DNA from 4 places in the Paenibacillus sp. IHBB 10380 genome. Region 3 is predicted to be linked to each of the others. Evidence: riboswitches for the same ligand, from Rfam matches in the RefSeq annotation. Region 3 holds a riboswitch; each other region holds the start of a gene.
What was found. A riboswitch is a leader RNA that binds a small molecule or an ion and turns the genes downstream of it on or off. The one in region 3 is predicted to bind thiamine pyrophosphate.
Positions count from the first base shown of each region.

Region 1: another riboswitch for thiamine pyrophosphate. It lies ahead of UB51_RS23945 (ABC transporter substrate-binding protein); the one in region 3 lies ahead of thiC (phosphomethylpyrimidine synthase ThiC).
Region 2: another riboswitch for thiamine pyrophosphate. It lies ahead of UB51_RS13345 (thiamine phosphate synthase); the one in region 3 lies ahead of thiC (phosphomethylpyrimidine synthase ThiC).
Region 4: another riboswitch for thiamine pyrophosphate. It lies ahead of thiM (hydroxyethylthiazole kinase); the one in region 3 lies ahead of thiC (phosphomethylpyrimidine synthase ThiC).

Region 1 covers NZ_CP010976.1:5,286,660-5,294,426, forward strand. Annotated here, with positions in the region: gene nfsA (oxygen-insensitive NADPH nitroreductase) at 1-214, shown strand, start outside; gene UB51_RS23925 (TatD family hydrolase) at 307-1,137, opposite strand; gene UB51_RS23930 (ABC transporter ATP-binding protein) at 1,134-1,979, opposite strand; gene UB51_RS23935 (ABC transporter permease) at 2,038-2,799, opposite strand; gene UB51_RS23940 (MTH1187 family thiamine-binding protein) at 2,796-3,089, opposite strand; gene UB51_RS23945 (ABC transporter substrate-binding protein) at 3,127-4,164, opposite strand; TPP riboswitch at 4,264-4,374, opposite strand; gene UB51_RS23950 (MFS transporter) at 4,443-5,639, opposite strand; gene UB51_RS23955 (pyridoxamine 5'-phosphate oxidase family protein) at 5,824-6,243, shown strand; gene UB51_RS23960 (bifunctional 2',3'-cyclic-nucleotide 2'-phosphodiesterase/3'-nucleotidase) at 6,418-7,767, shown strand, end outside.
Region 2 covers NZ_CP010976.1:3,027,998-3,035,764, forward strand. Annotated here, with positions in the region: gene UB51_RS13330 (thiazole synthase) at 1-420, opposite strand, end outside; gene thiS (sulfur carrier protein ThiS) at 422-628, opposite strand; gene thiO (glycine oxidase ThiO) at 625-1,779, opposite strand; gene UB51_RS13345 (thiamine phosphate synthase) at 1,776-2,399, opposite strand; TPP riboswitch at 2,579-2,681, opposite strand; gene UB51_RS13350 (hypothetical protein) at 2,752-3,087, opposite strand; gene UB51_RS13355 (MDR family MFS transporter) at 3,200-4,411, opposite strand; gene UB51_RS13360 (GNAT family N-acetyltransferase) at 4,411-4,845, opposite strand; gene UB51_RS13365 (NAD(P)H-dependent oxidoreductase) at 5,016-5,690, opposite strand; gene UB51_RS13370 (winged helix-turn-helix transcriptional regulator) at 5,836-6,228, shown strand; gene UB51_RS13375 (YkvA family protein) at 6,244-6,621, opposite strand; gene UB51_RS13380 (M23 family metallopeptidase) at 6,621-7,646, opposite strand.
Region 3 covers NZ_CP010976.1:5,423,720-5,431,486, forward strand. Annotated here, with positions in the region: gene UB51_RS24585 (DUF418 domain-containing protein) at 1-178, shown strand, start outside; gene thiC (phosphomethylpyrimidine synthase ThiC) at 263-2,032, opposite strand; TPP riboswitch at 2,136-2,244, opposite strand; gene UB51_RS24595 (DUF418 domain-containing protein) at 2,364-3,575, opposite strand; gene UB51_RS24600 (response regulator transcription factor) at 3,717-4,442, shown strand; gene UB51_RS24605 (sensor histidine kinase) at 4,439-6,175, shown strand; gene UB51_RS24610 (undecaprenyl-diphosphate phosphatase) at 6,238-7,053, opposite strand; gene UB51_RS24615 (DUF1836 domain-containing protein) at 7,072-7,767, opposite strand, start outside.
Region 4 covers NZ_CP010976.1:266,557-274,323, forward strand. Annotated here, with positions in the region: gene UB51_RS01095 (metallophosphoesterase) at 1-40, shown strand, start outside; gene UB51_RS01100 (GNAT family N-acetyltransferase) at 292-1,167, shown strand; gene UB51_RS01105 (phosphotransferase enzyme family protein) at 1,247-2,248, shown strand; gene UB51_RS01110 (hypothetical protein) at 2,411-3,193, opposite strand; gene thiE (thiamine phosphate synthase) at 3,337-4,026, opposite strand; gene thiD (bifunctional hydroxymethylpyrimidine kinase/phosphomethylpyrimidine kinase) at 4,016-4,837, opposite strand; gene thiM (hydroxyethylthiazole kinase) at 4,885-5,685, opposite strand; TPP riboswitch at 5,839-5,942, opposite strand; gene UB51_RS01130 (methionine ABC transporter ATP-binding protein) at 6,115-6,807, shown strand; gene UB51_RS01135 (methionine ABC transporter permease) at 6,800-7,462, shown strand; gene UB51_RS01140 (MetQ/NlpA family ABC transporter substrate-binding protein) at 7,482-7,767, shown strand, end outside.

The DNA of each region.
Region 1 (7,767 bases), 140 kb from region 3:
GATGAAGGCAGTTCTGCATATGAATGGATATTCTAAAGAGCAGAGCGTGGAAGAGGCTAAGGCTTATGATGCTACCACAAAGCAATACTTATTAGAAAGAACCAACGGTCAGAATGATGCCACTTGGTCGCAAATGATGGCAAAGCGATTGGCAGAGCCAACTCGCATGCATATGAAAGACTTTTTAGATAGCAAGGGATTCATGCAACAATGACAGTTGGGGATACAAAAGGATAAAATAGACTAATCACCCCAAGCCATCCTTCAAAAGGGTGGCTTTTTATGTGTACGGTTATATGGACGAATTTATAGCTTGTAGAATCGCCGTGTATTGTCATACATCAATTTACGGGCTTTACTCACGGGCAGACCTTGTAATTGGCTCCATTTCTCGATAACCGTTGACACCATCTCCGGATGGGTCATTTGACCGCTAAAGGGACCCTCGAAGGGCCAAGGTCCATCCGTCTCTGCCATGACTTGATCTTTGGGATATAGTCTGGCTAATTCTTGGATTTCTGGTTCGTAGACGATATCAGGGGTGAATGAAATATAATATCCGTTATGAATCATTCGCTCTACGGTGTTCGCAGATCCCTTGAACCAATGGAAGTGTGCACGAGTGACATTATACTGTTCTAATAAGTTACAAGCAATATCAGCATCTTCATATACCGCGTGCAGTATAATAGGCTTCTTGTGAATGCTGGCAAAAGAAATAAAGCGCTCCAGAAGAGTTACATAGGCCGCATGATTAAAGGAGAGGCCTGCCTCCTGCGCTTCTAGTCTAGAATAATACGGTAGCCCGACTTCACCCACGGCGACCATCTGTTTCAAATGTTCCTCCATAAATGAGAACAACTGAAGGATCTCCTCTTCTAGTGGTAGTGGTTGTTCCGGATGGAAGCCGAAGGCTGGGTGAATAAGTGAGGGATACTTCTGAGCCAGCTTTAGATTATATTGACTCGATTGCTGATGCATGGAGACTGCAATTACAGCGGCAATGGAGGGACTTAAGCTTGTAAGTAGAGCATGTTGTTGCTCTTCCGTATAGGTATCAAGGTGAATATGGGCATCAATGAAGGGAGCGAGTGAGGCATCGTCTGCGATCCGTTGGTCATTATGATTGTTCATCATAGCATTCCCTTCAATCGTTGCATTTTTTGTTGCTCCTCCCGCATCCATTGAGAAAGCTCACGTTTTAGCTTGAGGAAGTTGGGATCATCGGTCATCTCTTCTTTACGTGGACGTGAAAAAGGGACATCTACGGCATGTAGTACAGCAGCAGGTCTACTGGAGAATACGTATATACGGTTTGAGAGAAGGAGTGCCTCCTCAATATTATGGGTGATGAATAGTACAGAGCGTCTACTTTCCTCCCAAATATCAAGTAGCCAACGTTGCATATCACTTCGAGTTAGGGCGTCTAACGCGCTGAAGGGCTCATCCAGACACATCAGTTCTTGAGGGCTAAGAAGTGCACGTAGAAAGGCTACTCGTTGCTGCATCCCCCCAGATAACATATGCGGATAGGCGTTCTCAAATCCAGTCAGTCCTACTTTGGAGATCCAATGACGTGCTTCTTCCCGAGCTTGATTCTTTGGAATTCCGTTTACTTCCTGAGCTAAGATGACGTTATCTTCAATGGTTCGCCAAGGAAATAGGGCAGGCTGTTGCGGCATGTAGCTGACAAGGCCCTTTTTACCTGTCACCTCGCGGCCGTTCATTCGTATCGTTCCCGTCTCCGGTTGAACGACACCGCCAATAATATGAAAAAGGGTACTCTTCCCACACCCCGATGGACCAATAATGGATACGAACTCGCCAGGGGCAACGGTTAGAGAAATCTTATCTAGCACGGGGAGGTTCTGTTTACGTCCGCTGAACCCCTTGATAATATTGTGAACTTCTAAGGCTGGTGGCGTAGCGGGTAGATCTTGGTGTTGAATACTGTTTATTTGCTGTATTTGCTGTTCCATGACTAGGTGCACACTCCTTTCGCGAATTAAGATGCGAGTTCTTTTTATCCTAAGTTCACTAACGATCTTGACGTGGACTCCAGCGTACGAGTCCTTTCTCTAATAGGACAATGGCTGTATGCATAAATAGGCTGAGAATAACGATAATGGAAATACTTAAGAACATACGATCGGTACGGTAGCTAGCTTTTTGAAGCATCATATAGTAGCCAATACCTTTGTCAGAGCCAACCCACTCGGCAATGACTGCGCCCATAACACTGTACGTTGCCGCGATACGTATCCCTGAGAACATAGAAGGAAGGGCATGTGGAAGCTCTAGCTTGGTAAATATTTGACCTTTGGTAGCCCCGATCATTCGCATATATTCCAGCATCGTTCGATCTGCTTGTCTGAGCCCATCCATTGCAGCGACAGCTACAGGAAAGAAGCAAACGAGTGTAATGAGAATAAACTTAGGAAGTAGGCCAAAACCGAACCAAATCATAAGTAGTGGGGCAAGGGCGATGGTAGGGATATTTTGACTCAATATGAGAAGTGGATAAAGGGCAGAATGAAGAAAAGGAATTCTATGTAACACGAAGGCGATCACAAGCCCCACGGTTGTTCCAATAGCAAATCCACCTAAGGTGAGTTTTACTGTAGCTAGAGCGTGTTCCCATAATCTTGCGGATTCAGCGGAAGCCTCATGTGCAATATCTGATGGAGCTGGGAGAATCCAATCTTCGATGTTAAAGAGTGAAGTACTGAGCTGCCATGCCGTCAAAAAGATAAGGACCGCCACTAAGGGCGGCCACACTTTGTTCCATATCAAGCTCATGGACGATATTTCTCCGTTAATTTACCCATGCTTATACCTTTTGGATTGTGGGCTATTTTAATTTGAGAGATGACACTAGGGCTACCTGCGGCTATAAGCGCTTCATGCATATTCTTAACAATACTCAGCAACTCATCCAGCTCGCCTTCCATAGTGGTCTCTAGAGGATGAACCTCATGCTTAATACCGGATTGTTGTATGACTTCAATGGCGCGATCTACATAAGGAATAGAATCTTCATTATTGGGTGTCTTAGGGATTACTTGAATGCTTAGTAAAGTATTAGCCATGGTGATATCATCCTTTCAAAGTGAGGGTGTAGTCTTATTATTTTGCCTGAGGTAGAAAGTCATTCGTATAAGCACTTTCTATCTCTAATGGTTTATCCAGAAGCTTATGTTTGTACATCCAAGCGGAATATCCTTGCCATATTTCGGCTTTCTGTTCTCCCCAATTCTCAGCATCGTCTTTATAGAGTGGACTGAGCCATTTCTGACTAGCGAGTACTAGCTCTTTGTCCAGATCGGGTACAGAACTACTAAGAATTGCAGCAGCAGCTTCAGGTTTATCAATCGCATACTGATACCCTTTGGACGTTGCACGCATGAAAGCTTTTACGAGTTCGGGGTCATCTGTAATCTGTTTCTCATTCGTCACAATGACGGGTGTGTAATAATCAAGCTCCTTAGCGTAGTCTTTCACATACAACATATCAAGCGGCTCTCCACGAAGCTCCGCTTCAACTCCTGTCCATGCATAGAAGATCCATGCGAAATCAATATCACGCTTCACAGCTGTAAAGTAATCAGCCTCGCCCATATTCACTATTTTAACCTTCTTAACATCGCCTTTATCATTCTCCATGATAGAGTTCATTACAGCCTCTTCTACTGGAGAACCCCATCCCCCGTAAGTCTTGCCTTCGAATGCCTTCGGAGTCTTAATATTGCGATCCACAGGTGCAGCAAATCCAGAAGTGTTATGTTGTATTACTGCCGCAATGGACACAAGGGGTACACCTTGGATGCGTGCCTGGGTGACTGCTTCTTGATAGCTAATGCCAAAAGGGATGGCTCCCGATGCCACCATCGTATCCGATCCTCCAGCACCAGGCTGAATGATCTCAACGTTTAATCCTTCTGCTTCATAATAGCCTTGATCCTTAGCTACATAGAGTCCAGTATGATTCGTATTAGGAGTCCAATCCAGAACAACTTTAACATCCTTTAATGTCTTAGGTGTGGATGGAGTCTCACCTGCTGGTGTCGCTGCTTGTTGATTCGTTTCGTTGTTGCGGGTTGCTCCGCATCCTGCTACGACTAGTATGAGCATACATACGAGAAGTAACGTTCCTAACTTTCTCATTTCTTTCTCTCCCCTTTTGTGAAATACACTGTGTTATTGTGCAACAAAAAAAAGCGCCCCGTAATCGGGACGCATATGGGCGCAAGATAGATATATGGATGAACCATATCGGCTAGTTCCTACGCTGGCATTATCCAGATCAGGTATAAGGGTCAGTGTCTTGTGGGACACACTCTCAGCCGGCCAATTCCAGCACCCCTGTACTTATGAAATTAGATCATTTCAATGAGTATTATAGTCTACAAAGGAAGAGGTGTCCAGTAACTCTGACATGCTGACTAATGATATCCCTGAACTGTCTGATCATATCTATGTTGAGCTCTAAATGCAGCTATACTGAGCAGGAACAGACCTACGGTGAACACAGCAAGCATACCAGCCGTTTGGTTAACCACTAGATGATCCATACACCAGCCAATGATTAAGGGAAGGACAGCACCACCTACACCTCCAGCGGCAATTAGAATGCTTGTGGTTGACTCCTCTGTACCGGGCATAAGCTTGTTAGCAAATACTAACGTTATGGAGAAAAGACCCGACATGAATAGACCCAGTAGTGTGATAACGGTAAAAGCAGACCAGATCTGATTCGTGAATGGGAAAAGAGTAAGTAGGATGAGGGCGGATAGACTACTTATAAGTACATAGGAACGGTAGCGTATTTTCTCTGCTATATATCCTGCAAATAGGCGACCGATTGACATTGCAATCCAAAAGAAGGTGACACTAAGTGCAGCCCCTGCTTTGTCCATACTCATCTTCTCTACAAGCATAGATGGCATGAAGTTGGCTAAGCTCATTTCTACGCCAACATATAGAAAGAAGAAGACAACAAATATCGCTAGCGTTCGTTTTTGGCCCTTGTGATACACCGCTACTTTGGGTTGCTTCGGCTGTTGAGGGCTTACGTTTCGTGCATTCAATATGGAGTCTAACGCTCCAAAAGAACCCTTAGCCCAGAATATAAATGTAATGAGGGCAAAGAGGGAGACGACAAGGAATGACCAGCGCCACCAGCCAAAGTAGATCATACCGCTAGCTAGGAGTGGCATAAGCATAGCACCTACGCCGAAGAATACTTCGAGCCTGCTCATGGCTACAGCGGTCTGATGGGTAACCCCTGTGATAATGATGGTTCCGATGACAGCCTCGATCATTCCGAACCCAAATCCTGCGACAATTCCTGTGACATACATCCATTCCCAAGGCGGAAGGAGGGTGTATACGGATTCGGCAATAAAAAGTGCAACTAGGGCAAGAAGGAGACTACCCTTTTTGCCGAGACGGCGGTTTAACCATGGGGAGAGCATCACGCCACCTAAGAAACCGGCAAACTGAGCAAAGATCAGCTGTCCGCCTTCACTGTATTCACGATCATAATGCTCCAGAATGACTGGGAGCACAGAACCAAGTACGACATGTGCCAAACCAATTAAGAAATAAGACAAACAACCAATCCAAATTAAGCGTTTCATAGATGAATTTAAGCTCCTTTTCAAGACAATAGACCTATCCATCATACCCTAATATGAAGCTGTTCGTCATAGTAAAGTCACAACGTATGATAAAGAGGAGATGGGTTGAAAATAGTAGAGATGGGTACATTACTCATACGTGTGTTTTATCACTCAAATAAGAAAAGGAAGAGGTTATGACATCATGTTAGATAAAACTAGAATAGAACAGGAAATTGTCAAAGCATTGGATCACAATAAAATTTGCTCGTTTGCTACGATAGAGGGGAATAAACCGAAACAAAGGTATATGGTATTGTTTAATGAAGGGTTAAGCTTACACTTGGCTACGAACCGCCAAACACATAAAGTTGAAGAGTTAGAGGAAAATCCCCATGTGTCCTTGTTAGTGGGTTATGAAATAGGTGGAAGTAAGGATGTTATAGAGATCGAAGGGATCTGTTCTATATGTACGGATGAAAGTCTACGAGAAAAGGTATGGAGTCCTGAACTTGAGAAATGGTTTACAGGACCCAATGATCCCAATTATGTCATTTTAGATATTAAACCGACTCGTATGGCGTATACAGGTCAAGATAATGATAAGCGTGAATGGATCGTATAAACCCCCTGTGAATTGAGATTTTATAGATGGTTCAAGAGTGCTAATGTAATGCCTGAGGCAGGGTCTCAGGCATTGTTTGTTATGCGAGATAAATATATCTCTTTATTTTTAAGATGACTCGATATAAACTTAGGGGGGACTAAGTAATACATACTATTATTAAGGGGAGATACTATGTTTAACTCGCACCACAAAACGCTGAAGGTTGTAGCATCAACTGCTGTTGCTTTCAATTTGTTAGCGCTTTCACTTTCTCCAATCCATGCAGCGGGAGATAGTGCAATTGCTAAGCTACGGATTATGGAAACAACGGATTTGCACGTCAACGTCGTGAACTATGACTATTATGCTGATAAGGATACGGATCAGTATGGATTTGCCAAGACAGCTAGCTTAATTAAGGCTGCAAGAAAGGAAGCTAAGAACAGTCTTCTTTTTGATAATGGAGATTTGATTCAAGGTAATCCTCTTGGAGACTACGTAGCAAAAGTAGACCCACTGAAGAAGGGTGAAATCCATCCTGTTTACAAGGCTATGAATCTATTGGATTATGATGCTGGTAACCTCGGTAATCATGAATTTAACTTCGGTCTGGATTTCTTGAAGCAATCCTTAGAAGGTTCTAACTTCCCATACGTTAATGCGAATCTTTACATTGCAGATGGAGATAAAGATGAGAGCAATGATAAGAACTATTTTACTCCCTATCAAATTCTAGATAAGAAGATCACGGACGAGGCAGGGAAAGAGCATACCCTTAAAGTGGGTGTGATTGGGTTCGTTCCTCCACAAGTATCTCAATGGGACAAGGCTAATCTAGAAGGTAAGATTGTGGCTAAAGATATTGTAGAAACAGCTAAGAAATTTATTCCTCAAATGAAGAAGGAAGGCGCAGACATCATTGTTGCTATTCCCCATTCTGGATTTGAAGAAATTCCACAGACGCCTTTAATGGAGAACTCCGTATTGTATTTAAGCCAAGTGGAGGGCATCGATGCTATCTTATTTGGACATGCACATAAAACCTTCCCAAGCGCTGATTTCAAAAATGCTAAAGGTGTAGATATTGAGAAGGGTACCATTAATGGTGTTCCATCTGTAGAACCAGGTTACTGGGGAGATCATCTTGGAATCATTGATCTTGATTTGAAGCAGATTGGAGGAAAGTGGACTGTCGTTGATTCAGCAGTTGAAGCGCGTCCGATCTATGACATTGCCAATAAGAAGTCCTTGGTGGAGGCGGACCAAGCCGTCGTAGATGCTGTGAAAGATGAGCACAAACAAACGTTAGACTATATTCGGGGTCCAGTAGGTAAGACTAGTGCAGCAATTAACAGCTACTTTGCCCTAGTACAAGATGATCCATCCATTCAGATCGTGACCAATGCTCAGAAGTGGTATGTGAACAACAACTTACAAGGAACTGAGTATGAGAAATTGCCGGTATTATCTGCAGGTGCTCCATTCAAAGCAGGAGGCCGTGCAGGAGCTTCTTATTATACGAATATTCCGGCAGGTACAATC
Region 2 (7,767 bases), 2.4 Mb from region 3:
TCTCTTCGCTAACAACACATCATCAGATGTATAAGGAAGTACTATGAACCCTTCAGCAAGTAGCATTTCAGATGCTTTTAACGTCTCAAAAGGGTCTGGTAGTAATGTCTTAAAATCGCCAATCACTTCAACCTTGATCATGTCACAAAGTCCAGAGGCCTTAGCTAGTCTAGCAATACGAACCGCTTCCTCAGCGGTCTTCGCCCCAGCTGTATTCGGAAGCAACGTATATTGGCTAATATCCAACATTTCCAGAAAATTAGGCTGAGTCGCCTCAAAAATGTTCATTCTTCTGACCGCAAACGTCAATATCTGTGACTCTGATACATTTACCGCTTCCTTCTGAATCTCAAAGCTTGGGAATTTTCCCGTTCCGAGCAATAAGCGTGAGTTGAATTCATATGTTCCGATCTTTAACATGTTAGCCGCCCCCTACAAAATGTACGATCTCAACCCGGTCTCCATCCGACAGTAACGTCTCTGAGTGTGAAGATTTCTCCAGAATTTGCTGATTACACTCCACAATAACCACTTTATTGTCCAAGCCAAAATGGGTAAGTAAATCTGTGATCGTCGTAACTTGCGTGTCAGGTACTTCCACCTGTTCTCCATTAATTTGTAGCTTCATGATGAAGCACCTGCCTTTTCTTGTAAAATGTTCTGATGCCGATGAATTCGATAAGGCTCTAACGAAAGGTGCTTCTCTGACTTTCCCTCTGCCCAATCTGCAACCAGTTTGCCGGTCATTGGACTTAGCAAGATGCCATTACGATAATGACCCGCAGCTACATATAATCCCTTACAAGTCTCATGTTCCCCCAGATAAGGAAAGCCATCAAGAGTCTGTGGACGTAACCCACTCCAAGCTTTCTCCCATTCCGAATCTACAATGCTTGGCACAAGCCTCTTGGCTGCTTCTAAAAGCGTCGATATTCCGCCTAAGGTGACCTTTCGATCATAACTGTGGCGTTTGCTAGTTGCTCCGACAACGAGCCTTCCACCCCTTTTCGGAACTAAATAGCATCCATGACTAAAGATCGTTGCAGAAAGTAACGGCTTATGTGTCAGAACAGAGAAGCATTCACCCTTAACCGGATAGATCGGACAACTCAAGCCAACTTGATCTAGTAGCGGTCCACTCCACGTTCCGGAAGCTATAATGACGCGATCAGAACGAAGTACATCTTCACTTGTGACCACTCCGCCCACTCGCCCTCGCTCTAGAAGAAGAGACTTCACCTCTGTAAACTCCTTGATGTCTGCACCTATAGTTACTGCCGCTTTGGCATAGGCAAGCGATAGTTCAGGAGCATCTACTTGCCCATCTCCTTCCACTAACATGGCACCCTGCAGTTCCCTAGAAATCTCTGGCTCTCTCTGAATGACTTGATCCATAGATAGCCACTCTGCTTGCTCTCCCACACTTTGTTGAAAAGCAATGGTCCGTTGAAGTGCTTCTACATCTGCGGCTGTTATCCCCACACGAAGTAATCCTTGTCGCTTAAAGCCTATATCTATGCCGGTTAACGCTTGTAATTCACTCGCTAGCTGAGGAAATAATGCACGACTGGACCTTGCTAAATCGAAGAATGGACCTGCTTCGTCAATCTCTGCCTGTGCTGCAAGCATCCCTGCTGCCGCAAGCGAGGCTTGTTGCCCTAATCGGTCTCGATCTATAAGAACGACTTTCATTCCTCTGGCAGACATGTAATAAGCAATAGAACTGCCTATCACTCCTCCACCCACAATGATGGCATCGCAGAACTTCGACTTCGTCAACTACATTCACCTCCTGCTAAATCTAGCTCTCTTCGATAATCTTTTACCGCCTGTATAGGATCAGACGCTGACGTAATTCCCGATAGGATAGCAATTCCTGCTGCTCCCATTCCTATGACCTGTTGCACATGTTCTGGCTTAATGCCACCAATAGCAATAATAGGAAGATGAACATGCTCCACAACTTCCTTCAACATGAGGATTCCTCTAGGCTCTTGATCAGGCTTCGAATTCGTTCTGAAGATATGTCCGTAAAGAAGAAAATCAGCGCCACGTTTGCTCATGTCATCGGCCTCTTGTACAGAATGAATTGAACACCCTATACGCAATCCAGGAAAAGAATGCTTTATCTCCTGAACTTGTAAGCTATGATAAGCTAACTGAACCCCACCTGTCTGAGCCGCCCAAGCCACGTCTATACGATCATTAATGATCACTTTATGCATCGGTACCCCACCTGCCTTCAAAGCCATAACCCATCGCCACAATTCCGCCGCAGTGCTAGATTTCTCCCGTAAATGAAAAGCTGTTACATAAGAATGGGTTCGCTCTGCTATCCATACAAAGTGTTCCAATTCATGCTGACCGTTTGAAATGACATGTAACTCTCGAACTGACATTTCATGACCTCCTACACACTCGTAATTCAATTCATCCTACAGAAGAATTCCATGACCAAATTAATGAAGAAAGAGAACAAAAAAAGCCCCCTTCTGCTTAGAGAAGGAAGCTTTATATCAATAGCCAAGTGAATGTCCACCTATGTACGCATATGTACGTAAACAAACAATAGTTCAACCAAAGTTCAAGCTCACTTCCCTACGCTGGTATAATCCAGATCAGGTTCAAAGGGTTTGGAATCACATTTCCGTCTCAGCTAAATAGCACCCCTAGTGATCTAACGTATTCAATTGGATACATCCTACCATGAATAAATGAAAAAGAAAATCTATTTTATTTTACAAACCTAAGCTATTTAGATTTTAATATTTTCGCAATATCCTTTTGTAAATCTGTCATCTTCTTGATGATCTTTGTCTGCTCGCTTAAAATATCCCGATATTTCTTCGATGTTACAGCTAAGTTTTTCTTCTTTTTTTCTAGCTGATCAAATTCCTTCTGTAGCTTTTCCAACTTCTTTTGGACCTTTTTAAGAGATTCTAGCTGATTTGTCAAACTATTTACTGATACTTCTACAACATTATTATTGTTACTACTCTTGGCGTTAACTGGGTTTGCATAGGATGTTTGTGTACTTAACGTTAATACCACGACAAAGGTAACTAATAGAATCATTGCTTTCTTCATCTGAATCCTCCTTCTGTTATATATGGTGAATTATAGCATTGTGTAGAGATATTTAAAATACATTTGGGAGCAACTCCCCCTTAGAATAGCTCCCCTATAAATAATAATGAATCTAGTCATTCTGCTGCTCTAATATACGACGTGCAGATAGTAAGAACGGTATTCCAAACGCTGCAGTTAACGCAATCACCGTGAAAATAATAATCGAGTAGTCTACACCAAGCGCATCCAACAGGAACCCTCCAAGTAAGGGCGCCATAACATTACCCAAATTATTAAAACCTATCATTCCAAAATAAGTTCCTCGTAATTCCGGCTTGGCAATACGATCTATAAGGATGTCTGTCATTGTAAACATGAGAACTTCTCCAATCGTAAAAAGAACCACACTGAGCATGAATCCAATAAACGATTGAAAAATACCGAATAGTAACAAGCTACAAGATACCAAAGCGCTTCCGACAATAAGAGGCGTAATTGGAGACCACTTACTCGCAATACGAACAACGGGGAACTGGAAAGCCAGCACAATGATCGCATTCAGGGAGAGCATATAACTAAACCATTTAGCTCCATCTTCGATGCTCGGGCTCATCTCCATGTATTGGGGTAATGTTGAACTGAAGTGCCCATAGCCAAGTACGCAAAAAATCATACCCATGAGAACATACACAAATACTCGATCTCTACCTGTTACTCGCAGTGCACCCGTAAGCGTTAACCGTTCACCCACTTGGGTCGAAGCCAAGCCCATTCCCTTGTAGCGAAGAAACTGAATGATCAACGTCACGCCATAGCAAAAATAAACTAATCCGGCTATTACAAACGCCCAGCTAGATTCAGATGCCCCCATTTGAAGTCCCAAAATCGGTCCAAATACGACTCCGAGATTGATTGCAGCATATCGTAAGTTAAATACGAGTAGTTTACTCTCCTGGGGTGTAATATCAGCCAGAAGTGCACGCGAGGTAGGTTCAAACATTGCACGGCATAATCCGTTGAGTGCATTCATGACAAAGAAAATCCAGATTTTATCCGCTACTGCAAATCCGATAAAAACCAGTGCCCAACCAAATATCGAAATCAATAAAATCTTCTTACGACCTATGACATCAGATATATATCCACCATAAAAGCTAGCGAATACACCAATCAGAGAGCTCACCGCTACAACAATACCTGTCTGTGAAGGTGAGGCTCCCATTGATTTAATCAAATAAATAGAGAGAAATGGAATACTCATAGACGTGGCCATTCTTCCAAAAATCGTTCCTATAATAATTGTCCATGATAAAGGATGTATTTGTTTCAATTGTGCATTCATTATTCCTCTTCTTCTACCGCAGCATCGTACACACAACGAAACCGCTCTATTCCAGGATGAATTTCACCCAAACTGTACACCACGAATCCAATATTGCGATAAAAATCAACCGCTTCTTCATCTGTCTCTGCAATAATTTGTGCTGGGTTTTGAGCTTCTAGTAGTTCGAGCATCATTCCTCGTCCGTATCCCTTCATCCGATTCTCAGGCAATACGGCAATATGATGAATGGTTATCATTCTTTCATCGTCCATCTCATACCCAATTAGACCTACGAGCAGCTCCTCATCTTCGAAGCCATATAAACGTAAAGATTCACTACCTTCATACCGATCTATAGCAGCGTTCAAAGACTTATCATCTGGAAAAACCGCATACGATAGTAGCTCTGTTACTTCCAATTTGTGAATATACGATTTAACGTTAATTAGCATGTCTTAACCCTCCAACAAATTTGTCTTCATACAATAGTCATTCCGTAACTGTAATGGGTTTGGAGGGAAAATTCAAGTATTTAGAATGATCGATATATCAAAGATAGGTCTATAATCGACTATTAACGACAAGCCAGAGATAAATCCCGGCCTGTCGTTTGTATGTTGTATTACACCCACTGAATCACTTGTTCAGCGGTTTGCCGCGTTTTCCCGCGTGGCTCATTCAGGCGATATCCAAAGGCTACCATGCAGGAAATTCCGAAATGCTCAGCATCCATGATTCCTTCTTCGGCCAGGATATGCTCAATCTTCTCCTTATTGAAACCCTCCATCGGGCATGAGTCGATGCCGATTTGGGCTGCAGCAGTCATCATATTACCAAGCGCAAGATAGGTCTGCCGGCAGCCCCATTCGAACATCGCCCGTTCATTCTCTTGCAGTCCGAACTCTAATTTCAGAAAATTATCATATACGTTTCCTTTTCCCACTACAACCTCAGCAGGCAACTTCTGCACATTCTTCAACATACCCTGAATATAGTCAGAATCGGCAACCATATCTTTAGGCAGCCTTGACAGAATAAGCACAAAATGACTAGAAGTCGTAAGCTGTTTTTGGGCTCCCCAAGCGTAAGGGTGTAGCTTCTCGCGGATCTCCTGGCTCTGCACAACGACAAACCGCCATGGTTCAAAACCAAAGGAACTTGGTGACAATCGTCCGGTTTCCAGAATAAATCGGAAATCGGAATCGCTAATTTTTTTGCTGCTATCAAATTCTTTAGTTGCGTGTCTAAATTGGTAAGCAGACAAGATTTCATTCTTGGTTGTTGTCAAATTTTCCATCATTTATACTCCCTTTCTTGGCACACATTAAGTTTGACTGTTTGCCAATTACAAGTTTAATATTAGAGTATATATCGCATGTTTAGAAGTACGCACATTAATGTTATATAGTATACAAAATGATACTATGAGGAGTGAAATAAATATGCGCAATCGAAAAGGTGGCTTCGGGGATTGTCCTGGAGGCGATAAGCAGGCTTGCCCTGTAGAATTTACGCTGGACGTCATCGGAGGCAAATGGAAGGGAATTCTCTTATATCATCTAATGGAGGGCACGAAGCGGTTTAACGAATTTCGCCGAATAAGCCCGGGAATTACTCAACGTATGCTAACGTTGCAGCTCCGGGAATTGGAAGAGGACGGTGTGGTCCATCGCGAGGTCTATCATCAGGTACCTCCGAAAGTCGAATACTCACTAACGGAATTTGGGAAAACGCTAATTCCAATTATTAAGCTTATGAAAGAATGGGGCGAGGAATACAAAATAAAACAGCTTCCCGTAGAAAGCTGTCTAGAAGTAACAGATAAAAAATTGTAGCTTAGAGCTGAACCGTTATTTTTCTCCATTAAAGAACGCTTCTGATTTATTTCTATGCTCATCCGTCACCTGACCCGAGATCGCTCTAATTCCTGCCGCAATCAGGGCTGCATCATCTGTAAAACCTAATCCGATAATCACATCTGGAATAACATCTATGGGTGAAACGAAATAGGCCAATGCGCCAAAGGCTATCCCCTTCGCCCAAAGAGGTGTTTTAGCATCAACGGCACAATAGTACATGGCAATAGCATCTTTGGTAAACGGAATTTTTCCAGCAGATTTCTTCATCTTTGTCCAGAAGCTATTTTTTACAAGCTCCTCATTTTCTTTGCTATATTTAAATTTATTCACTGTGAGTTCCACAGTGTTCTTATCATCGACTTTCTTCATTAGGGGGCCTTTATTGTTGAGCCTTGCACATAGTCGTCTGCGTCTTTCCATTGTACACGTATCGATTTGGAAGTGAACAGGTCTGCACCGTCGGAGACTTGGAAATGAAGATGAGCTTCGCTAGAATTGCCTGAATTCCCGCATTTTCCGAGGTCATCCCCGACACTCACTTCGTCACCGACTTTGACACTAACCGAACCTTTTTGTAAATGGGCGTAGTAGCTAAACTCCCCGTTGCCATGATCGATAATGACATGATTTCCGGCTGGATGCTCTTCATTCGCTGTCCCAACAGGTACGTTATCTTCAATGTCATTGACGACTTGAACGACTTTACCTGTAGCGGCAGCGACGATCGGCTGACCGAAAGCATAATAGCTTTCATTTTTTGTGGCATCGCCTTTATAACTGAGGCCTTTATTCTTCATAACAATGTCATACGCATAACGCTGGGTCTCATGGTCATAATGATAATTGACTAGTGCATTTGTTCCACCCCAATAGGTAAACCAATCTCCGTGAAATGGAAGTTCGAACGTCGTTTTAGTACGCTGAGCATCTGTCTCAGGGAATTTTTGAATTTTTTTGAACAGCATACTATGAATAATATTTTTACTATCGAAAATGACTTCGATGCCTTTTTCTCCCTTACTATCTAGCCATATATACCTCTTTATATCATTTGCATGCAACTGTGACAGCAGTGTATAAGAGGCAATACCTTTATGGAAGGGGAGGCCTACTTTCTTTAGATCCTTTAATGAGATTTGTTTTTTGAATGGAGGGCTCAATTGTTTATATATGCGATCATACTTTCCTTGTAGCAATAGCTTAGGCAATTGCTCTGGCGTAAAGGCTGTCATTTTATTTTGTGATGATTTCTCATTTTTCGCGGAAGGGCTGGTACTTGTTTGGGAGCCTGAAGTTTTAGAGGCTTCTGCGTAAGCTGTAACTGAGCTGGCGGTTAATGCAAAAATTAGACTTAGCAGCATGATATTTCGTTTCATTTTACGATGTTTTATCAATTTCTTCTCTCCTTTTTGGGCTCAACACCAAAATAAATGCTTGATAAATGACCGCTACGATCAGCATAGGTTTCTATTTTCTTCAAGCACTGATTATGAATTAGAGCCCCTTTTTGTTTCT
Region 3 (7,767 bases):
GCATATATTCATTGGATTGGGTTTTCTTGAGATCGTTGGATATTTGGACAATGGAAGCCTTTCTTTTGCAATCGCATACGGATGTATCTATTTTATTATCGCCATGATCTTTTCATATGTGTGGAGAAAATGGATGAAAAGAGGTCCGGTTGAACTGATCATGCGGAGATGGTGCTGAGTGTTTGATTTGAACTCAATTCATGTCAATACCCCAGTTAGAGTTAACTGGGGTATTGATCATTTATGGTTTACTAAGTCTTATCTATTGATAAATGCCGCTGCCGGATTTTTTGAATTCTTGTGCTTTAGCTAGCATTCCTGCCTCTATGGTTTCCTGTTCTTCTTGCTTGTGGGCTCTAGTAGAATCGCGGATATCGTGAGAAATTCTCATGCTACAGAATTTCGGTCCGCACATGGAACAGAAGTGAGCCGTCTTGGCTCCTTCTGCAGGCAATGTCTCATCATGATACTCGAGCGCTCTCTCAGGGTCCAGCGATAGATGAAATTGATCGCGCCAGCGAAATTCGAAACGGGCTTTAGAAAGGGCGTTATCGCGATCCTGTGCACCTTTATGTCCTTTTGCCAAATCGGCGGCATGAGCAGCGATTTTATAAGTGATGACACCTTCACGTACATCTTCCTTGTTCGGTAGACCAAGATGCTCCTTTGGAGTGACATAACATAGCATAGCTGTACCGAACCAACCGATCATCGCCGCTCCAATGGCAGAGGTAATATGGTCATAACCCGGTGCAATATCTGTAGTAAGAGGACCTAAGGTATAGAAGGGGGCCTCATTGCAGATTTCAAGCTGCTTATCCATGTTCTCTTTAATCAAATGCATGGGGACATGCCCCGGTCCTTCGACCATAACTTGAACATCGTGACTCCAAGCCATTGCCGTCAATTCACCTAGCGTCTCTAGTTCAGCGAATTGCGCTTCATCATTAGCATCAGCAATGGAACCAGGGCGCAAGCCATCTCCAAGGGAGAAGGAGACGTCGTAGGATTTCATGATCTCACATATGTCCTCAAAATGTGTATAAAGAAAGTTCTCTTGATGATGGGCAAGACACCATGCAGCCATAATGGAGCCACCTCTAGAAACAATGCCAGTCATTCGCTCAGCAGTTAACGGAATATAGCGAAGTAAGACTCCGGCATGAATGGTGAAATAATCAACCCCTTGTTCTGCTTGCTCGATGAGTGTGTCCCGGTAAACTTCCCATGTTAAATCCTCCGCTTTGCCATTTACTTTCTCCAGAGCTTGATAGATCGGTACCGTACCAATAGGAACAGGAGAATTACGAATAATCCACTCGCGCGTGGTGTGAATATTTTTACCAGTGGACAGATCCATAATATTGTCTGCACCCCAGCGTGTCGCCCATCGCATCTTCTCCACTTCTTCCTCTATGGATGAGGATACAGCGGAGTTTCCAATATTGGCATTGATCTTTACTAAGAAGTTTCGTCCAATAATCATAGGTTCACTCTCTGGGTGATTGATGTTCGATGGGATGATGGCGCGGCCACGAGCCACCTCATCTCGTACAAACTCCGGTGTCACATTCTCGCGAATGGCGATGTATTCCATTTCGGAGGTGATGATACCCTTACGCGCATAATGCATTTGAGTGACATTGTTGTCTTTTTTTGCCCGTAGAGGTTTCCTTTGGAGTGCTGGAAATACTTCAGCTAATGCTTTACCGTTGGTATTGCCGTTATCCTCGGGTTGTATGGTTCTTCCTTCATAGGTTTCTGTATCTCCTCGTTCTTCAATCCAGCGTAAACGATTGGGTTGTAACCCTTGACGGATATCGGTATGAATTTCTGTGTCCGTGTAAGCTCCGCTAGTGTCATAGACATGGATAGGTGCATTCTCTTCTTCTCCGTGAATGCCCGATGTTGGACTGAGTGTGATCTCGCGCATCGGTACTTGAATGTCTGTACGTGAACCCTGTACATATACTTTTTTACTTGCTGGGAAAGCCGATAGGTTAATTTGATCTTTTTTCATTTCGCTTGACATCTCATTTCCTCCTATATAAAGGTGATTTGATCAAGCGGAGCAAATTCTATTCCTATAGAAAAAGACTGCATCTGAGTAAGAGGCAGTCTTAGAGTAGACAAATAGAAATAGAACTCCAATTCCTCCGCTGGCATTATCCAGATCAGGTTTGACGGTCGATAGTTACAACTATCCTCTCAGCCTGGTCCCACCAAGCTCCCGTAATATATAATTGCTAAACAAAGTATAACCAATTAGTAAAGAATATCCAAGTTTAATTTAAACCGTCAACATGACTTATTCTACAATATGGATAAGGCCAAGGCACCCAATGATTATTCGTACTTCATTATCACACGGAGGTATTTAAACTCGGATCATTAACAACCTTATGCGAAGCACGTGGCTTGCCGCTGAGTGAGAGATAAGTCCACATCCTAAGAAGTCTCTCGATTGGACCGTTCTTAAATCGTCGTAGTAGCAGGCTCGTTAGTACAGCCTGTACAGTATATATGAGCAGGGCCAATAGAAAGCCGTTCACAATGCCGATTTGTCCGAACCAACCCAGCCCATAACCATAAAATAAGGTCGTACAAATGACAGTTTGCATCAAATAGTTCGTCATCGACATGCGACCGACCGATTCAAACGCCGATACGAGCACTGATCGCTTCGATAAGTGCGATAGCACCAGTGCTAGTGCAAAAATATATCCAAGTGCGAGAAGCTGCCCTCCCGCCGTAAGGAATACGCCGCTCCAAGGGGATTGTGGTTGGAGTTCAGCTATGCTCTTAAACGCTAGACCAAGCGGCAGAAGGATCGCCGTCGCCCACACGTATCTACGTCTTTCTCGCCGCGGATTGTGAAACCACTGTTTGCTTGCAGCGGCAATCCCGAACAAGAACATCGGAAGCAGCAGGAACGGTGTGAAGAACATCACGATAATTATAGCGCCTGGCGGCAAATCAAGCGGATCCTCGTTAAAGCGAAACTTAGTAATCTCTTGATAGGTCCCCTCACCATAGACTTCAATAGATGTTGCGACATACTGCTGCATCCGCGCTTCTTCTTTAACTGTCTTCTTCTCGATACCATAGCTTAGGCCCGCCATCAATATGCTCAGTATGATTCCCCATATCATTAGCGTCTTCGGCTTCCTCTTAACGAATAGTAGCAAAGTAAAGCCCGTTACCCCGTAGGCTAGTAAAATGTCGCCCTCCCATAGTAATAGGCTGTGCATCAAGCCTAACGCAATGAGCATGAAGAAGCGCCGAGCTAACACCCATCCAGGCTTTAAGTTACGCTTCACCAAGCTTCCCCGAAGCTTATATAAGCTATAGCCAAACAGGAACATAAAGATCGGCATAAAACTTCCGACAACTGTAATTTTCAGTATATGATGAAATATCGTGTCCAAGCTTGTAGGGTTAAATTGTTGTAGTTCCCCTTGTCCGTACATCCCATACTGGAAAATGAGCATATTTGCAATAAGTATACCGAGTAAGCAGAAGCCGCGAATCGCATCTATAACGCGAATGCGGTTTCCTGTGTCTATTTGATTCATCTTTACTATCACCTCTCTTACAATCATAATCAATCAAGCTGAACAGCTAAGGAACAGAACCATAACATGAACTTAACTTTTTATAACTCTGTTCAACAGATGTTAAGGTTTATATGCTAGCATTACATCAGGTGATGAAGAATGAATATGAATAAAATAGTTATCGTTGATGATGAACCCTCTATTGTAAAAATGCTGCAACTTGTGCTCCAAAAGGAAGGATTTCACCAATTATATACAGCTGGAACCTGCCAAGAAGCACTCGATACGATTGCTCGTAACGGAGCTGATATCGTTCTGCTCGATGTTATGCTACCGGACGGTAGTGGTTTTGAATTATGTTCGCAAATACGCCAATTAGGCAACCCACATATTTTATTTTTGACTGCCAAGGTGTCTGATCTGGACGTTCTGACTGGATTCGCGATGGGTGGCGATGATTACATTACGAAGCCGTTTAATCCGCTTGAGATAGCCGCCCGCATTAAGGCTCGTCTGCGGCGCATTGATGAGATTGGCAAACCTGTGGCAAGAAACAATACTGTGGCACAAACTGTGTATAGCTATGGCCGCTTTCAATTAAATGAAGCTGCAGGGGAGCTACTTGTAGATGGTGCTGTTGTTACCTGTCCGGCTCAAGTGTTTCAGCTGTTATTGTATTTCTGCAAAAATCCCGGCATTGTCTTCTCTAAAGCGCAACTATATGAAGCCGTGTGGAGTATCGATGGACTTGGAGATGATAATACCGTGATGGTCCATATTCGCCGCATTCGTGAACGGATTGAGCATGATCCGAGTTTGCCTACCCATCTGCTGACTGTCCGCGGACTAGGCTATAAGCTGGCTAAGGAGCCGATCAACGTATGAAGATACAGCGTAGGATGGCTTTCCATTTTACATACCAACTGATTGTGTACTCGGTTCTCATAATCATCTCGATGACGATACTCTTCCTAGTCTTGATTAATAAAATCACAAATGATGAGCTTAAACGTAACCTTCCCGTGGCTGCGCTTGATTCCGTCATAAGCGAAACTTACTATCAGAATGATAAGATTAAGTTCTCCTCTCATTGGAATAAGTTCATTAAGGAAAAAAACATGTGGTTGCAGATCCTCGGATCTAAAGGGGACGTCATTTATGAAGTGAATACGGATTCAGATCAGCCCACAGCTTATTCGGTCACTCAGCTGCTAACGCTTCAAGAAACGGGGAAATACAATCATTACTTCGTTAATATGAAGCTGGATAACTCGTATGAATCGCCTCTATTATTCCTACTCGGCTTTGAGAATCCTCGTCAGGAGCAGCTCGCGTTGTGGTACGACAGCTATCAGGAGGACGGACTCGTTGCCGAAGGTTATAAGGAAGCAATGCTCAAGCAACTAAAGGAGACAAACAGTTACTTAACGATCGTCAATCTGGAGGGTGAAAGCATTCAAACGATTGGCAAACCCTCATCCTCTATGGATAGCTACGAGCCACTGGAGATCTTATCGATGAAGCAGGCCCCTGGAAATTTCGATACGAATGTGGTCGTTTATCAATCAGATAAGAATGCAATGACATGGATAGTTCATACCCCCAATCAACCAGGAAGTTTCAACGATCAGCCTATTTTGAAAGAGTTCATTCATATCTTCATTTGGGTAGCCGGCTCGATTCTCGTGTTGTCACTCTCCATTTCAATCTGGCACGGCTATCGTTACGGTCAGCCGCTTATTCTGTTTACAGGGTGGTTCGAGCGAATGGGTAAAGGGCTCTATGCGGAAGTGCTCACGCCGAAAGATCGTCGCAGGGTGTTTCGTAAAAATGGTAAGCTCCGTATCCGTTATCGTCTATATCGGGAGGTCATTCAATCCTTCTATCAAATGGCCGAGCAGCTCGCACAAACAGAGAAAGATCGCTTCCAATTAGAGAAGACCCGTGAGGAATGGATGAGTGGTATTTCGCATGACCTGCGAACGCCTCTATCGACTATACAGGGTTATGGCTACATTTTGGAAAGCTCGCCAGCGGTTTGGAGTCAAGAGGAACTTCAGGAGATGGGCAAGATGATTCGTGAGAAGAGTGACTACATGCTGGACCTGATCACCGATTTTTCACATATTTATCAATTAAAGCAAGGTGCTATATTCATGGATCAGCATGATATCGAGCTTGGTGAGCTAACGCGTAGATCAGTTCTAAAATATGTGAATGACGTGACGCTTGCAAATGTGGAATTTCAATACGAGGGCGATGATCAGCCCGTGCCAGTTATCGGCAACGAGAAATGGCTACAGCGACTTATGGATAATCTGCTATCTAATGCAGTGAAGCATAACTCTTCGGGTGTAACCATTACTGTAGTGTGCGGTATGTTGAATGACGAAGCCTTTATTCAAGTGTCAGACAATGGCCGCGGTATGGACGAGGAGACGATAGGCAAGCTCTTCGAACGCTATTACCGTGGGACGAACACGGAAGAGACTACCGCCGGATCAGGTCTTGGTATGAGTATCGCCAAAATGGTCGTCGAAGCCCATCTCGGGCGAATTGACATACGCTCTACGATTGGCAGAGGCACGACTATTTTTGTATATTTTCCAATTAAATGAGCTATTAACCCGAATGATGGACACTTTGAAGAAAAGTGTCCATCATTCAATACATTAAAAATTTATAACATGAATAATAATATAAATGCACTTAATAAGAAGCAGTACCATGAGAAATATTTAAGCTGACCGCGTTCCATAATCCCCATGAACCATCTCATAGAGAAGTAGGAAGCCACTAATGAACAGACAAAAGCTAGTGCGTAGGGAAGCGCTAATGTTCCCAGATTAGGATCATGTAATAGGTTCGAGCCTTCAAGAATCATACCCCCTACACTTACAGGGATGTATAAGAAGAAGGAAAATTTCAGTGCAGTTGATTGCTTTAAACCAATTCCCATACCCGCTACAATCGTAGCTCCGGATCGACTGACTCCCGGAATTAATGCAACCGTCTGGGCAAGTCCGATGATGATAGCATCTTTAAGTCTAAGCCCAGCCTCATTCTTACGCCCACGTAGATTGCGGATCAACCATAAGGCAATTCCCGTCACTAAGAGTGCAATAGCGATCGTTAATAATCCCTTTAATGCCTCAGCGATCCAATCATTAAATAGAAATCCGATTAACCCAGCAGGAATCGTGGCAATCACAAGATACAGAATGAAGTGAAAATCCTTTTTGTATTGCTCATCACGGCCAGTTAAGTACAGCAATCCATGCTTTCCTAGCTGGATCAGATCGTTCTTGTATATGAGCAGAATAGCGAGTAGTGAAGCGAAATTGACAAGGACCTCAAAGCTAAGTCCTTCAATTTCTAATCCAAAAAGCTTTTGCACAATAATGACATGTGCACTGGAGGAGACAGGAATCGGTTCTGTAACACCTTGTACTAAGCCCAAGAAGGCGTATTTAAGCAATGTTATGAAATCATTCATCTTGTTTGTAACACCTCGTTAGTGAAGATTGTGGAGAAACACCATACCATGGACATACCGGCGAGAGAGAGACTGGAAGCAGGATGTGTGAACAGAGGTTAAGGCTACATGAATGGCCGTTTGTAATGTTTCCCTCTGTTCGTCAGACAACTCTGCTTTGTGTGCGACATAATCTTTTGCTACCTCATTAATCATTTGGTCCCATTTATAGACGAAATCTGTCCGGTCACCCCTGTAATTGCGGTAACGTTCATCAAGTTCCTCGAATAGCTCAGCATAGGAGGAATAGAAATCAAGGGGATGAATCAGATGCGTGTCTTGGTTATCCTGACCTCGAAATAAAATTTGGAAAAACTTACGCATCGTGTCGTAATCCAGCGTTGATCTAAGATCTTCAATGATAAAGAATAGTGCGGCTTGTTGTAACGAATACTTCTTACCTTCCTCTGCATGTCCAATAAAATGTTTGAAATCTCGTTTCACCCAGTTCTGAACGGATGTAATAGAGAAATAGGTGTACTCAATTTGAGATCCTAGGGACACAATATCATGAAGAGAAAAGGCGGGATGAGTATCGGTCTTGATCATTTTTTCGATAATAGGCGGAAGTGCGGTCGAGATGAAGGCAGACATCGATGTCCCTTTTGCGAATTCTTGTTTGTGGTTTGCTCTCCATATGTCTTGGATGACGGTTCGTGGAGAGTTCGTTGCACC
Region 4 (7,767 bases), 610 kb from region 3:
AAAACCGGAGTTGACCGTTATTCGATTGTTGAAAGGATAGTAGAGTCAGGAATGCCCACTTTATGAGAAGTATTGCATAAGGTGGGCATTTTGAAATAGGAACGATCCGTAAAGATTAAGTATAATTTTATTTTACTTATGAGATTTAATCTATACGTGATACCCTTATGGGTAGTAATAATAAAAGGTGAAATTATTTTGATAGATAACGGTATCGGGAGGGGTATTTTATTGGGAAAATCAGTTCAGTTGTTGGATGGGATTGAAATTCGTCATTTTCAGCAGGATGACATGCCATTACTTGGTGAATTGTACAGCTCGGTAAACTCAAGGGAGAATGCTAGTTTTTGGTGGGTGGGCGACCCTGATAACTGGGTTAATGTGTTTTGTGCTTTTGAAAAAGGAAAAATGGTGGCTAAGGGGCAAGTGAGTATTATCAATATTGTTCCGTCTGGTCGTTCCGCTGAAAGCAAACATTCGATCTATCTTAATTTAAAGACCATCCCAGAAAGAGAATCTGATCTTAATTTATTAGAACAACTCTATCCATATCTTTTCTCGCGTGCCATGGAGTTAAAAGAGTCCTTGTCTAAGGAATACGCTACATTACTGTGTGTGGGTAACGATTCGTCGGAGATTGCCAATAGTCAATTTTTCATTCAGCGGAAGGGCTTCCGTCATAGGGAAAGTTTATTTACAATGAAACGCGATCTTACAGAGTCAATTCCAGAGTTGCAATTAAGTGAGAATCTTCAATTTACGCATTGGAAAATGGAGTCCTCTCATGAAGAAAGCGAATATTTAGAGTTGGAAGCAGAGATTTGGCCTGATACACCGCTAGGAATGGAAAGACTATCTCAATACAAACAAAATCCACTGTGGACAGCGATGGTTGTTCGCGAAGCAGATACGATTGTAGGCAGCTTAATGGCATGGCAGGAAGAAGATAAAGGGGTTATAGAAGGTGTTCTTGTACGTGACCCATGGAGAAATCGTGGCATTGCGAAATATATGCTGTCACAAGCGCTAAACTATTTAAAGGCTAATGAGCTAGATTCTGCTGAATTGATGGTATTAACTACGAATATGTCTGCGTTGTCACTGTACGGATCTGTTGAATTTAAAATGATCAAAGAGGAAATAAGATATTGTATAGAGCTTAATTAGATAAAAAGATGGATTACAAAGAAACGGTCATCTCTGAATGGTCAATTTCGATCAGACCAATCGAAAGGAAATAATTATAATGATGAAATTAAGTTTAATGCAGAAGGTCATGAATACAGTTGATGAACAATGGAGAAGTAAATTTGCTGAGGAGTTATTAAATGCTTGGGGTTATGATGAAGGTACAGTATTTTTCTATCGTTCAAGTGCAAATTCATTATTTATCTTCAAGCAAGATGGTAAGGATTATTTCCTAAGGTGTATTGATTCAACTGAAAAGGATGTACACGCTATAGAATCTGAAATCAATATTCTTGAATACCTCTGTGAAAAAGGGTTGAATGTAGTTAAACCTATAAAATCAAAAAATAATAAAATCATTGAAGTCATTGAAACGGATTTGGGAGTATACCATGCAGTGGTATTTGAAAAATTACCAGGTGAACATCTTGAAATGGATGAACTTACGGATGAGCAGTTTATGACATGGGGTGCTTCATTAGGAAAATTACATAATGCTACTAAACAATTAACGAAAGATCAGATAAACAAACGAAGTAGCTGGGAAGAGCATTTTACTTGGATCAAAGAACACTTGCCCACACATGAATTATCCGCAACCCAAGAGTTGGGGGAATTAGAAAAATGGGTGAAGGACTTACAGTTTTCTGAAGACGATATCGGTTTAATACATTATGATTTCGAACTAGATAATTTGCGGTGGAGTGATAGTTCATTTAGTATATTGGATTTCGATGATGCTGCGGTATATTGGTATGTTGCTGATATTGCCTATGCGTTAAGAGACTTATTTGATGAAGATGTGGATTTTAATAATAGTAAGTTCCAAGCATTCATAAAAGGGTATAAGCAAGAAAACACAATGAATGGATCGCTATTGGTTGAATTATCTGGATTTTTGAGAATCCATAATCTATTGTTATTTACTAAATTACTCAAAGTAGTTGATGTTCCAGAATCAGACAGCAATCCACATTGGTTGCAGGGTTTAAGACAGAAACTGATTAACATCTTAAATACATACAGAGATCGTTTTGATAGATTAGCCGAGGAAGGTTAGCAGCTCCCTGAATTCTATGATCGGACCACATGAACTGCATAGAATCAAATACAACATGATGTAAATTATCAAAAAATAGAGATCCTTGTTGCATATCTGCGATGAGGATCTCTATTTTTGGTGAGCACTCTATTGGTTTACCATTAAAGTCAACCTTCATCGTTACTTCGGTATCTTGGACTCTGCCATCATGATGACTTGCGAAATTTGCTTCTCCCAGTCGTATACCTTTTGTTGAGAGGTGTGAATGATTTGCATTTGATCATACATTAGCGTGATATCTTCAGCGGCGGTAACTGCATTTCCTTGTTTTACACTAGTTTTATAACGTTTCTCTGATGCCGAATAGATGTGTCTTGCTGCAGCAACCGTTTTATTCTCTTCTGTAATCTGTTTTTTAAATTTTTGAACAGGAGCGAGTACATCCTTAACCAACTTCACCTTGCTTGCACGCTGTCTTCTGGCGGCAGAGAGCGCTTCTTTTTTAGACTTTATATCGGTACGAGCAGCCAATACGGAAGTTAGTATCTTATTGCGCTTTAGATCGAGCAGGTCAGCTAGCTTCTTATCCTTATTCTGCTTAGCGGCAGTAGCCTGTTTGCTTAATGCCGTGAATTGCTCTAATAGAGGGGAATGCTTCCGTAGAGTCTGATCTACTTCTATTTGCATACTGTTTATCCATTTCAGGTCTATGACCTTGATCTTGGCATTTACCCATTTTAATGCATCATTATTCTTTGTACGTTGATCTTTAATATGCTGAGTTTCCGATAGTACGACTACTTTCAGTGCTGCAACATCATCGTGAACAAGATTGATGTGTTCCAATGCAGTATCCCAATGATCCGCTGCACTTACATGTGGTGCATTCACTTGTAACACAATCAATACACAGAGAATCACAATCATTCTACTCCAAGCACTTCTTCTACTTGCATCGTTCATTAATTACCTCAACCCCCATCTACAAGAATGATAGTGCATAAAAAAACACCTCTCAAGAAAGGCCATTACGCCTGTTCTTGCGAGGTGCTTCGCTCGCTAAGCTTGTATAATTTTCATTAATATACCCTATATTATGGAAGGTGTCAACTATATAGAGAACGTATGTTTTTGTTGGAGGGATTGTTTAACGAAGAAACGAAAACAGCGGCGGCTTCTTTAATAGAATTTGAACTTGCTATAGCTGATATAACGGATACGCCGTCTGCGCCAGCAGCAATGACCGAAGCAGCATTGTCTATCGAGATTCCACCAATGCCTACAAGTGGAATAGAAATCCCTTGTTGTCGTAATTCATGGAGTAATGTTGTACCCAGCACTTCTCTAGCATCGTCTTTGGAACGTGTTGGGAAGATCGGGCCGACTCCCAAATAATGTGCCCCATCTTTTATTGCTTGCTGTGCTTCCTCTAGGGTATGCGCAGAGACACCGATAATTTTGTGGGAACCAATTCTCTCACGGATGGAGCTTGCAGGTTCATCCTCTTGCCCAACATGGACACCATCTGCGTTAACGGCGATTGCGAGGTCGATATCATCATTGACGATGAAGGGGATATGATATTTTTGACATATTTGTTGAAGCTCTCTGGCGAGTGTCAACTTGGCTTTACCGACTAAGGATCCTACGCCTTTTTCACGAAACTGAAATAGAGTAATACCGCCTGCAATCGCCTCAGTTAATACCTCACGAGGATCTTTCCTACAATTGACACTACCCATAATGAAATAGACTTTCAGCAATGAACGAACAGATTCATTATGATTAGTAGACATACTCTGTACCTCTCTTTCTCCGCTGATAAGCAAAATGGTTCGTTGGACCATGCCCTGCACCGATTCCTAATGGGTCCTCTATAGCAGCTTGGATAAATTGTTTCGCTGTTTGAACAGCGTCCAGTACCGATTTCCCTTTAGCTAACTCTGCTGTAACCGCAGCTGAATAAGTACAACCTGTACCATGTGTATGTCTTGTTTCAATCCGTTGATTCTCCATATAGATGTAACTATGCCCATCATACACAAGGTCTACGACTTGATCGGTAGAAGCATCATGTCCGCCCTTCATGACGACATAATGAGAACCCATCTGAAGAATACGTTTGGCAGCCTCTTCTCGGTCACTTAAGCTGACGATGGACATCTCTGTAAGGATCTCTGCTTCTGGAATGTTGGGAGTAGTGACCAAGGCAAGTGGGAGAAGTACTTGGATGACAGATTTAATCGCTTCTTGTTGCAGTAGTGTAGATCCGCCCTTGGCCACCATCACTGGATCAACGACTAAGTTGCGCCAATGATACTGCTCAATCTTGGCTGCTACAATCCGAATAATCTCGCCACTGAATAGCATCCCTGTCTTTAATGCATCGGGTTCTAGATCTTCACCTATCGAGTCTAGTTGCATAGCAATCGTCTCGGCGGTCATGGGGAAAACACCTTGAACGCCTAACGTATTCTGTGCAGTGAGTGCAGTAATGGTTGACATGCCATATACACCTAATTCTTGAAAGGTTTTGATATCGGCTTGAATGCCTGCTCCACCACCGCTATCTGATCCTGCAATCGTCAATGCTTTATAGATATGCATCTCTTAATTCCTCCAATTGTCTTAGTGGTGAGTAGACGTACAACTTTTTAGACTTGGTGAATATGGGCTCTTTGTTGTAGAATTTTCGGTGATACGCTAGCCAATTGGTTCAATAATTCAATCTGAAAGCTTCCAGGTCCTTGATGCTCTGTCATTTCAGCAGCTATTTCAGCGGCTACGCCATAGAAAGCAAGTGCTTCGGTAACCGATTCCAACCAAGATTGTTCGCTAACTTCGCTTACAGCTAAGAATGCCCCGATAATAGAACTAAGCAAGCATCCAGCCCCTGTAACTTTAGTGAGAAGAGGATGACCATTACTTGTGATGTAAGTCGTGTGTCCATTCGTAATCACATCTTCTTTCCCCGTAATGACAACAATACATCCTAACTTTAGGGCAGCCTTTTGTGCTAGGAGTACCCTATTGCCTTCGCCAGCACCCGCATCTACCCCTTTAATGGACCATTCTTCACCCACGACATGCGCTACTTCTGCAACATTGCCCCTGAGCACAGCAAGCTTAATCTCCTGAGTGATTCTCTGAGCAATCGTTGTTCGGTAAGTTGTAGCGCCAGCTCCAACCGGATCAATAACGACTGGAACATGATTCTCATTTGCAGATTTCCCTGCGATAAGGATTGATTTCACAACACTTTCATCGAGCGTTCCAATATTAAGAACGACTGCATTCGCTAATTTAGCTACATCGGCTACTTCTTCATGAGCGTGAGCCATGAAAGGTGAGGCACCTAAAGCGAGAAGCCCATTGGCTGTGAAGTTGGTAACGACTATATTCGTAATATTGTGTATAAGCGGATTGCACTGACGAACTTTTGTTAGATATGTCATGTTTAACATCCTCCTGAATTTAAGTGGGTTATATAGGCTATGATAGCCAAATAGCAACACAATCCTTGTAAAACAATAAAGACCCAGCCATTTCCACAAGGAAATGAGTGGGCCAAAAAGTTCAGTCAAGCAATTCTATGCATTGCATGATGTGAAGATTTCGTTCCACTTCCCTCCGCTGGTATAATCCAGATCAGGTTCCAAGGGTCCGAAGCTTAAAAGCTCGTCTCAGTCGTTAGACTCCCCTAGTGAAAAAACAGGCTGTATTCAATTAGTTCTGTTAAGAATATAACACGAAATTCCCATATGTAAAGCGACATGTGGGAATAAATATCGATTCTGTATCACAATTATGCCTAAACCTGTGGTATGATTATTTTTGTCCTGACACCACATAAGTACCAGCAGTAGATAAAGGAGGAACTCTCCGTGATTTCGTTGCATCAGGTAAGTAAAACTTTCGTGAGTTCAACTAGCCACTTCCAAGCTGTCAATTCTGTGTCTCTTCAAGTAAAGGAAGGCGAGATTCATGGAATTATTGGAACAAGTGGTGCGGGTAAATCGACTCTGTTACGGATGATTAATTTATTGGAGAAGCCGGACACGGGTAGTGTTGTAGTAGGTAATGAGGATTTGACTAATATGACTGAGAAGGAGCTTCGTGAAGCTCGCAGGAATATCGGGATGATCTTTCAGGGATTTAATTTGGTGAGCAATAAGACGGTTAGCGGAAATGTCTCCATACCACTTGAATTAACTGGATTACCGAAGCGTGAACGTGTGGAACGTGTGAGTGAGTTCTTAGAATTTGTGGGCCTACAGCATAAGGCGAAGCAATATCCTTCACAATTAAGTGGAGGAGAGAAGCAGCGAGTGGCGATTGCCAGAGCACTTGCGAATCGTCCTAAAGTATTGTTATGTGATGAACCTACATCCTCTTTGGACCCAAGTACGACAGAGGGGATTTTGGATGTGCTGAAACAGCTCAACCAGAATTTCGGACTCACTATTGTTATCGTAACACATGAAATGGAGGTCGTCCGCAACATGTGTCACAACGTATCGGTTATGGAATTAGGACGTCTAGTCGAGACTAGAGTGGTGGATCAATCCCATGGTTGAATATATCATGCAGTATCAGTCTGAAATATGGAAGGCTATAGGAGAGACTTTTGCTATGGTGGGGATATCCATTGTTGCAGCTATTTTAATAGGACTTCCATTAGGTACTTTTCTATATTTGTTGCGAAAAGGTCAGCTGTACGAGAATGGGTTGCTCTATGGTATTTTGAATATCATAGTCAACGTTGTTAGGTCATTCCCATTTCTTTTACTCGTCGTTTTTTTAATTCCATTTACGCGAATTGTCGTTGGAACAGCGCTAGGTACGCTTGCGGCTTCGGTGCCGTTATCCATAATGGCGATTGCCTATTATTCGAGGTTAGTGGAGCAGTCACTTCTAGAGGTTCCAAGAGGTGTGATCGAATCAGCTTCATCAATGGGAGCATCAACCTTTCAGATTATCGTTAAATTTATGTATGTTGAGGCTCGCTCGGGACTCATGTTAGGTTTAACGACTTCTATTATCAGTTTCATCTCTTACTCAACGGTGATGGGGATAGTTGGTGGTGGTGGAATTGGCGATTTCGCTATTCGTTATGGGTACCAACGGTTTGAAACGAAGATTATGGTATTTACTATCATCATTATGATTATATTGGTGCAGGTCATTCAGTTTGCAGGTAGTTATATTGCGAGACGGCTCGATAAGAGATAATTTATGGGGGAATATAAAGATGAATAGAAAAATAATGATGATGTTAGTTGTTGTACTTATGCTAGTTGCAGCGGGTTGTGGAAATAATGAGAAGCAAGCGGAGGAAAGTAAGAATACTCCGACAACCAGTGAAGAGACTACATTGAAAGTAGCTAGCCTCATTCCGCCAATGACAGAGGTATTGGAGCTTGTTAAGCCTCTATTGAAGGAAGATGGTATTAACCTAGAGATCGTTGTTCTATCCGATAATGTACAGCCTAACAACGCTTTGGCTAATAAAGAAGTGGATGCTAACTTTTTTCAAC